DNA from 2 places in the Rhizobium sp. RU35A genome. Region 1 is predicted to be linked to the other one. Evidence: predicted binding sites of a transcription regulator. Region 1 holds the regulator's gene; the other holds the start of a gene.
The links. Region 1 encodes HrcA, which represses chaperone genes, less so after heat shock. Its sites were predicted from a motif close to GTTAGCACTCNCNNNNNGNGAGTGCTAAC; they were not measured.
Positions count from the first base shown of each region.

Region 1 (4,856 bases):
GCCGCCGGCCCCCGTCATGACGAAGTTGGCATCGGTTTCGGCGGCGGAATCCTCGAGATAATCGAGGTCGATTACCGGCTGGCCGGCGAAGATGCCGCAGGAAATGGCTGCGATGTGATCCTTCAGCACGCGCTCCACCTTCACCATGTTGCGGGCTTCCATCCACTTCAGGCAGTCATGCAGCGCAATCCAGGCACCGGTGATGGAGGCCGTGCGGGTGCCGCCATCGGCCTGGATGACGTCGCAATCCACGGTGATCTGGCGTTCGCCAAGTGCTTCCAGATCGACGACGGCGCGCAACGAACGACCGATCAGACGCTGGATTTCCTGGGTGCGGCCGCCCTGCTTGCCGGAGGCGGCCTCGCGCTTCATGCGCTCGCCGGTGGCGCGCGGCAGCATGCCGTATTCGGCCGTCACCCAGCCCTTGCCGGAATTGCGCAGCCACGGCGGCGTCTTGTCCTCAAGGCTTGCGGTCACCAGCACATGGGTGTCGCCGAACTTCACCAGACAGGAGCCCTCGGCATGCTTCGAAACATTGCGTTCGAAGCTGACTTTGCGCATCTGGTCGGTTTTTCTGCCTGAGGGTCGCATCTCGTTCTCCTGACGGTTCCGTGATGGCGTCTTACGGCGATGGGGGCGCTTTTGCAAAGAAAAACCGGGCGACGATCGGGCAGCATGCGACGGGCTTCGATTTCCCTTTTGCCAATGCGGCAAGACACACTATATTCGTGTCATCCAGGACAAAGATAAGGTGAAATGCGTCAGATGGGTCTTCATACATCGGGAGGAAGGGACGGTACTTCCATGCTCGATGAGCGCTCGCGCGAGATCTTCCGCCGCATCGTCGAGAGCTATCTGGAAACCGGAGAGCCGCTCGGCTCGCGCAATCTCTCGCGCCTCTTGCCCATGTCGCTGTCGCCAGCCTCCGTGCGCAACGTGATGAGCGATCTGGAAGAGCTTGGCCTCATCTATTCTCCGCATGTGAGCGCCGGCCGGCTGCCGACCCAGAGCGGGCTGCGCTTCTTCGTCGATGCCTTCATGCAGGTGGGCGATCTTTCGGTTGCCGAGCAGGAAAGCATCGAGCGGCAGATCCGCCCGCTCGACCGCACCCAGCCGATGGAAAGCCTGATGACGGAGGCGAGCCGGATGCTCTCCGGCGTGTCGCGCGGAGCCGGCATCGTCATCACCGCCAAGAGCGATACGGTGCTGAAGCATGTGGAATTCATCCGTCTGGAGCCGACCAAGGCGCTCGCCATTCTGGTCGGCGACCACAACCAGGTGGAAAACCGCATCATCGACCTGCCGGCCGGCGTCACCTCCTCGCAGCTGACGGAAGCGGCCAATTTCCTCAATGCGCATCTGGCCGGCCAGACGCTGCCGGAACTGCGCAGCCAGTTGCAGAGCTTGAAGCATCAGGTGCAGTCGGAGCTCGACACCCTGTCGCGTGATCTCGTTGAGCGGGGCCTTGCCATCTGGGCCGGTGACAGCGAGGAGGGCAAGCCCGCCCGCCTCATCGTGCGCGGCCGCGCCAACCTGCTCGAAGGCGTGGCGGACGGTCAGGACATCGACCGCCTGCGCCTGCTGTTCGACGATCTCGAGAAGAAGGACAGCCTGATCGAGATCCTCGATCTCGCCGAAAGCGGGCCGGGCGTGCGCATTTTCATCGGTTCGGAAAACAAGCTTTTCTCGCTTTCCGGCTCCTCGCTGATCGTTGCACCCTATCGCGACGAGGAGGACCGCATCGTCGGCGCCGTCGGCGTCATCGGTCCGACGCGGCTGAACTATGCGCGCATCGTGCCGATGGTGGACTATACCGCCCAGCTTCTCGCGCGCCTGACCCGCAAACCGCTCTAGTCCCATCGACCGCCGGTTCGAGGCTGTCGCCTTTGATCGGCTTCAGCCTTGATTTTTCGGGTGCAAACCTCGATATCGGGCTCAAATTTCAACCCTCTACCGGAGACCGTCATGACCGACGAAACCAACAAGAACGGACCTGACGCGGCAGAACAGGATCTTGCGGCCGAGGCCGTATCCGCTGCCCAGGATGAGCATGCGGCAGATGCCGCCGAGGCGCCGGCCCCCGATCCGATCGAGGCGCTGAAGGCGGAAAACCTGGAACTGCGCGACCGCTTCCTGAGGCTTGCCGCAGAAATGGACAATCTGCGTCGCCGCACCGAGCGCGACGTGAAGGATGCCAAGTCCTATGCCGTGACCGCGTTTGCCCGCGACATGCTGGCCGTATCCGACAATCTGCGCCGCGCGCTGGAGTCCATTCCCGCCGAAGCGACGGAAAGCGGCAATGCTGGCCTGACGGCGCTGATCGAAGGCGTCGACATGACCGAGCGCGCCATGCTGTCGGCGCTGGAGCGTCACGGCGTGCGCAAGCTGGAACCGGAAGGCCAGAAGTTCGATCCGAACTTCCATCAGGCGATGTTCGAAATTCCCAATACCACGGTGCCGAACAACACGGTGCTGCAGGTGGTGCAGGCCGGCTATGTCATCGGCGAGCGCGTGCTGCGGCCAGCCATGGTGGGCGTTTCCAAGGGCGGCCCGAAGGCGGATGCGCCGGCCGCCGAAGCCGAGGCCGACAAGGGCTGATGGCCCGAAAGCCCTGATTCACAAGAGAAGGCCCCGCCTCCGGACTGGAGGCGGGGCCTTCTGTCGTCTGGGATATTCTGTTGTCGATCAGGCCGCGTTGGAGGCCTGCTCTTCCGTCAGGAAGGCATAGATGGCGGAAGCCGAATCGGTGGCGCGCAGCTTGGCGACCAGGTCCTGATCGCGCAGCACGCGCGCAATGCGCGACAATGCCTTCAGGTGATCGGCGCCAGCCCCTTCCGGGGCGAGAAGCAGGAAGACGAGATCCACCGGCTCGTCATCCAGTGCCTCGAAATCGACGGGTGTTTCCAGGCGGGCAAACAGGCCCTGGATGGCGCCGATGCTGCCGAGCTTGCCATGCGGGATGGCAATCCCGTGGCCGACCCCGGTGGAACCAAGCCGCTCGCGCTGGAGAATGACATCGAAGATTTCCCGCTCCGGCACACCCGTCAGCTTGGAGGCCCGGGCTGCCAGGTCCTGCAGCAACTGCTTCTTGGAGTTCACCTTGAGGGCGGGGATTATCGCATCTTGCTGCAGCAGGTCTGCCAACGCCATTCTTTCCATCCTTCTGCCCCCTATGGAGGGGGTATGGGAGTGCCCGCAGGCACTCCCGTCAGGCTTATCCCTTGATACTGGCGGCGTCGATCCAGCCAATATTGCCGTCATTGCGGCGGTAAACGATGTTCAACTGCTGGCCCGGATTGCGGAAGAACAGCACCGGTTCATCAGTCATGTCGAGCGCCATCACGGCGGTTGCGACCGTCATGGTCCTCAGAGGCTTGGAGCTTTCCGCCACGATCGTCGGCGCAAAATCGTCCGGCACCTCGTCTGTCTCATCCGGTACGCTGTCCACCACCGTATAGGCGATTTCCGCATAGCCGTTCTGGGTTGCGCCAGCATGGTGATCGCGCAGCTTGCGCTTATAGCGGCGCAGGCGCTTCTCGATGCGCTCCGCAGCCGCGTCATAGCTCAGCTGCGGGTCGGTCGCCTCGCCCGTCGCGTGCAGCACGACGCCGGTGTCGAGATGAAGCCTGCAATCCGTCGTGAAGCGTGAACTCGCCTTCTCGACAATCACCTGCCCCGCATAGCCCCCGTCAAAGTACTTTGTAACCGCCTCCCTGATATGGTCCTCAATGCGCGTTCTGAACGCATCGCCGATTTCCATATGTTTTCCGGATACACGCACACTCATGGAATTTTTTCCTTCTTGTCGTGACTTACGGGTGTCAGTCTACGTCAAGCGGCCCACTCATCCAAGCGTCTCTCGCGAGGCTTAGCCGAATTGAATTTCGAATGCCCTTTACCGGGCGTTACCGTCGGTGGCCCTTCCTGATTGCCGGTGCGGCGCGCTTCTAGCCGCAGGGGCCGCCAAAGTCAACGATGATCGGGGTTTCGCTGCGGAACGTGATCGCAGGCGAATCGCCCGACGGGCGCAAATGCATCGATGACGCGCTGTCCATGCAACCAAAGTCTGGGGTGATTCGTTGCGCCCTCAGCAGGCGGCGAGCTTGGCCAGCGCCCGCTTTTCGCGCCGCCGCTGGACAGAGGAGGGGATGTTCATCGCCTCGCGATACTTGGCGACGGTGCGCCGCGCCAGTTCCACGCCGCCGTTCTTGAGGCTGAGCACGATATCGTCGTCGGAGAGCACCGCATCGGGCGATTCCTTCTCGATCAGCATGCGGATGCGATGGCGCACCGCTTCCGCCGAATGGCTGTCGCCGCCCTCGGCCGAGCTGATGGACACCGTGAAGAAGTATTTCAGCTCGAACAGGCCCCGCGGGGTCAGCATGTACTTGTTCGAGGTGACGCGACTGACGGTCGATTCGTGCATCTTGATCGCATCGGCCACAGTTTTCAGGTTGAGCGGACGCAAATGATCGACGCCGTGGCGCAGGAAGGCGTCCTGCTGGCGTACGATTTCGGTCGCGACCTTGAGGATGGTGCGGGCGCGCTGGTCAAGGCTGCGCGTCAGCCAGTTGGCGGTCTGCAGGCATTCGGAGAGGAAGGCCTGGTCCTCGCTGCCGCGCGGGGCTGCCTTCGACACCGCCTGGAAATAGGTCTGGTTGACAAGCACGCGTGGCAGTGCGTCGGGGTTCAGCTCCACCAGCCAGCCCCCATCGCTGCCTTCCCGCACCACGATGTCCGGCAGGATCGCCTCGGAAACGCCGGTCTGGAAGCCGCTGCCCGGGCGCGGATTGAGGGCCCGGATCTCGCCCATCATGTCGAGCAGATCCTCGTCATCCACGCCGCAGATCTTGCGC
Region 1 is NZ_FTMR01000012.1:60,191-65,046, forward strand. It holds gene rph (ribonuclease PH) at 1-591, opposite strand, end outside; gene hrcA (heat-inducible transcriptional repressor HrcA) at 766-1,854, shown strand; gene grpE (nucleotide exchange factor GrpE) at 1,966-2,598, shown strand; gene ptsN (PTS IIA-like nitrogen regulatory protein PtsN) at 2,686-3,150, opposite strand; gene raiA (ribosome-associated translation inhibitor RaiA) at 3,215-3,787, opposite strand; gene rpoN (RNA polymerase factor sigma-54) at 4,088-4,856, opposite strand, start outside.

Region 2 (4,856 bases), on a different contig from region 1:
AGGAGTTTCCTTGTGAACACTGCGGCTGCAGCCACGTGGCACGGCCTCGCCGTCAGAACCCCGCCAGCCGCCACAAGAGACCGGCCGCCGCGCAGAGGCCGAGCACCTTGACCATGCCGATCTTCAGCCGCAGAAGCAGGATGGCCGAGACGAGGAAGAGGATGAGCGCCGCCGGATCGAGCGAGGCCAGCCGCGGCCACCAGAGGCCGGGCGCCCCCTCGCCCGTCCATCCGGGAAACAGCGGCAGACGGTGCACATCGGCAAACAGCACATGCAGGCCGAACCACAGCGCCAGATTGGCAATGACCCCGACGACGGCAGCGGTGATGGCAGACAGCGCTGCGGAAATCTGCGGTTTGCCGCGCAGCCGCTCGATGTAGGGCGCACCGGCGAAGATCCAGATGAAGCTCGGCACGAAGGTGGCCCAGGCCACCAGAAGCGCGCCGAGAATGCCGCCGATCACCGGCTCGAGCCCCGGCACCGTGCGAAAACCGACGAGATAGCCGACATAGGAAAGCACCAGCACCAGCGGCCCCGGCGTGGTTTCCGCCAGCGCCAGTCCGTCCAGCATCTCGCCGGGGCGCAGCCAGCCATAATTCTCGACCGCCACCTGCGCCACATAGGCGAGCACCGCATAGGCGCCGCCGAAGGTGACGAGCGCCATCTTCGAGAAGAAGGCAAACAGGGCGGCCAGGCTTTCCGCGCCCGCCACCGGCGACAGGACGAGGAAGGGCAACTGCCAGACGAGGACCCAGAAACCGAGCTGCAGCAGGGCCGTGCCCAGCGGCGGCCGGGGGCGCCGGGTCTCCACCGGGTCGGCAGCGGCAGGTTCTGCCGGCAGCCTCCGTGCGCGCAGATAGCCCGCAAGCCCGGCCACCACCACCACCAGCGGAAACGGCAGGGCCAGCACGAAGAGCGCCAGGAAGGCGAGAACCGACAGGAGCCGGAGGAACCGGGTCTTCAGCGTGCGGCGGGAAAGCCTGAGCACCGCCTCCAGCACGATGGTCAGCACCGCGGCCTTCAGGCCGAAGAACAGGCCGGACAGCCAGCCGGCGTCCTGATAGAGCGCATAGGCGGTGGAAAGGCCGATGATGACGGCAAGCCCCGGCAGCACGAACAGGAGGCCGGCAACGATCCCGCCGCGCACCCCATGCGTCAGCCAGCCGATATAGGTGGCGAGCTGCTGCGCCTCCGGGCCGGGCAGCAGCATGCAGTAGTTCAGCGCATGCAGATAGCGGTCCTCGCGGATCCAGCCTTTTTCCTCGACGCAGACGCGATGCATCATGGCGATCTGCGCCGCCGGCCCGCCAAACGAGAGGCAACCGATACGCGCAAAGGCCAGCGTCAGCGCGCCGAACGACGGAGCAGGTTCATTCATGCGCTCAGGCAGCCGCACGGGGAAAGAACCACAAGGGAAAAGGTTCCGCCGCAGGATAAAATTTCTGGGCCCCGTTCTTGACTCATACAGGCTCCAATCTTATCTCAACGGCGCTGGCACTCACCAGATGGGAGTGCTAACAACATCATCGCGGGAAACTTTGAACCCGCCTATGTCATTTGATCGAGGGATTAGACAATGGCAAGCACCAATTTCCGCCCGCTGCACGACCGCGTTGTCGTTCGTCGCGTCGAGTCTGAAGAAAAGACCAAGGGCGGCATCATCATTCCCGACACCGCCAAGGAAAAGCCGGCAGAAGGCGAAGTCATCGCTGTTGGTCCGGGCGCCCGCAAGGAAAACGGCGAGCTGGTTGCGCTCGACGTGAAGGTCGGCGACCGCGTTCTGTTCGGCAAGTGGTCCGGCACGGAAGTCAAGCTCGACGGCGTTGACCTTCTCATCATGAAGGAAGCCGACATCATGGGCATCATCGGCTGATTTTCGGCCGAAGGCCTCTCCACCTCAAGATTGAACGACAGCGGGCTTGATAAGCCCAAGGGAGTTTTCACATGGCTGCTAAAGAAGTCAAATTCGGCCGCACCGCGCGCGAAAAGATGCTGCGTGGCGTCGACATTCTCGCTGATGCCGTCAAGGTAACGCTCGGCCCGAAGGGTCGTAACGTCGTCATCGACAAGTCCTTCGGCGCTCCGCGCATCACCAAGGACGGCGTATCGGTTGCCAAGGAAATCGAACTGGAAGACAAGTTCGAGAACATGGGCGCCCAGATGGTCCGCGAAGTTGCTTCGAAGACCAACGACATCGCAGGCGACGGCACCACCACCGCAACCGTTCTGGCCCAGGCCATCGTTCGCGAAGGCCAGAAGGCCGTTGCTGCCGGCATGAACCCGATGGACCTGAAGCGCGGCATCGATCTCGCCGTTGCCGAAGTCGTGAAGGATCTCCAGGCCAAGGCCAAGAAGATCAACACCTCGGAAGAAGTTGCCCAGGTCGGCACGATCTCCGCAAACGGCGACACGCAGGTTGGCCGCGACATCGCGGAAGCCATGCAGAAGGTCGGCAACGAAGGCGTCATCACGGTTGAAGAAGCCAAGACCGCCGAGACCGAACTCGAAGTCGTCGAAGGCATGCAGTTCGACCGCGGTTACCTGTCGCCCTACTTCGTCACCAACCCGGAAAAGATGGTTGCTGACCTGGAAGACGCCTTCATTCTCCTGCACGAGAAGAAGCTGTCGAACCTTCAGGCCATGCTGCCGGTTCTCGAAGCCGTCGTCCAGACCGGCAAGCCGCTCGTCATCATCGCTGAAGACGTCGAAGGCGAAGCTCTTGCAACGCTCGTCGTCAACAAGCTGCGTGGCGGCCTGAAGATTGCTGCCGTCAAGGCTCCGGGCTTCGGCGATCGCCGCAAGGCCATGCTGGAAGACATCGCCATCCTGACCGGCGGTACCGTGATCTCCGAAGATCTCGGCATCAAGCTCGAGAACGTCACGCTCGACATGCTCGGCCGCGCCAAGAAGGTTTCGATCTCCAAGGAAAACACCACGATCGTCGATGGCAACGGCCAGAAGGCTGACATCGAAGGCCGCGTTGCCCAGATCAAGGCCCAGATCGAAGAAACCACCTCCGACTACGACCGCGAAAAGCTGCAGGAACGTCTTGCCAAGCTCGCTGGCGGCGTTGCCGTGATCCGCGTCGGCGGTGCAACGGAAGTCGAAGTGAAGGAGCGCAAGGACCGCATCGACGACGCTCTGAACGCAACCCGCGCGGCCGTTCAGGAAGGCATCGTACCGGGCGGTGGTACCGCTCTGCTGCGTTCCTCCACGAAGATCTCGGTCAAGGGCGCAAACGACGACCAGGAAGCCGGCATCAACATCGTTCGCCGCGCCCTGCAGTCGCTGGTTCGCCAGATCGCAGACAACGCCGGTGACGAAGCTTCGATCGTTGTTGGCAAGATCCTCGAAAAGAACGACGACAACTTCGGCTACAACGCTCAGACCTCCGAGTATGGCGACATGATCGCCATGGGTATCGTTGACCCGGTCAAGGTTGTTCGCACCGCTCTGCAGAACGCTGCTTCGGTTGCTTCGCTGCTGATCACGACGGAAGCCATGATCGCCGAACTGCCGAAGAAGGACGCTCCGGCCATGCCGGCTGGCGGCATGGGCGGCATGGGTGGCATGGACTTCTAAGTCCAGCCTTCCGGCATCGCGTTACGAAGGGCGGCCCTCGGGTCGCCCTTTTTTGTTGCCCGATCGGCGATCAGGCTGATGGTGCCCGAATGGCCGCCAGCGTCAGGTCCACGGCGTTTGCATGAACCTCTGCCCTCACGACGCCCGGCATATCCGACCAGTAAGGGCTGCCGGAACGCGCGGCCGTCTCGGTCCCCACCGGCAAAAGCGTGTAATGGCCGACGTCCTTGCCAAGGCTGATGAGCCGGCTGCTGGGCAGGCGCTCGTTCAGCCAGGCCGAGCAGAGATCGTAGGGCGCTTCGCGATCCGCCTCGCCGCAAAGGAGCGTGACCGGCAGGTGAAGGGCGCGCAGGCTTGTCTCCGTGAAGCCGCGCACCGGCGGCGCCGCTGCCATGGTGACGACGGCCCGTATCCGTTCGTCGCGGTAGTCGTGAGACTGTCTTTCCCAGGAGGCCCGAAAGACGGCGCTGGAAGAGAGGAGCGGTTCGATCTGCGCGGCCAGATCCGGCATTTCCTGCGGCCCGCCGGTTTCGGGATGCGCCGCCACGAACGCCATCATCCGCTCAACCTCGGTGATGGCGCCGGCCAGGGCCAGCGCGGTATAGCCGCCGAGTGAAAAGCCTGCGGCCGAAACGTTTTCAAGATCCAGCCGGCCGGCCAATGCCCCCTCCTCGCTCAGCCGGTCCAGAAGCACCGTGAGGTCCCGTGCCCGTTCCCACCAACACAGAAAGCCTTCGGCACGATAGGCTTCCACGCCCGTATTGCCATGATGATCGGCCCCGATCACCACAAAGCCCTGTTCGGCAAGCGCGGCGGCCAGCCAGCCGAGACCGGAGGCCGAACCGCCGGTGCCATGCGAGATCAGCACCACCGGATAGCGCTCCGCAGACGCAGCAACAGGCGCCTCGGGCGCCAGTAGACCAAGAGAATAGAGGGGACGGCGGGGCGGGATCACGATTTCCCGGGCGAGGCTGCCGGCCGCAGCGGGATACCAGGCGGACCAGCGAACGGGACGCGGGCCGTCGCCGCTCCAGTTCGATCGCGCCTCATCCAGCAGCAGCCCTGCTGCAAAGCCTATCGTTCCAGCCGTCACGTCGTTCTTCCCATTCTGGCCACCGCCGGGCAGGATAGAAATATTCACCGCTCAATTTCAATGCCGGATGCGCACCGTTGGAGGATCGCTTCCGCCACCAGAACCTCCGTGCCTGCCAGACCTGTGGAGCAGAACAGCGTGATATCCTCTTGCCGCCTGACCGGCCTGTTTTCCGCAACCA
Region 2 is NZ_FTMR01000001.1:648,858-653,713, forward strand. It holds gene chrA (chromate efflux transporter) at 53-1,378, opposite strand; gene groES (co-chaperone GroES) at 1,577-1,873, shown strand; gene groL (chaperonin GroEL) at 1,945-3,582, shown strand; gene F3H95_RS03370 (alpha/beta hydrolase) at 3,653-4,723, opposite strand; gene F3H95_RS03375 (ornithine cyclodeaminase family protein) at 4,720-4,856, opposite strand, start outside.
Region 2: the regulator HrcA is predicted to act here: its motif matches at 1,491-1,519, upstream of groES (co-chaperone GroES).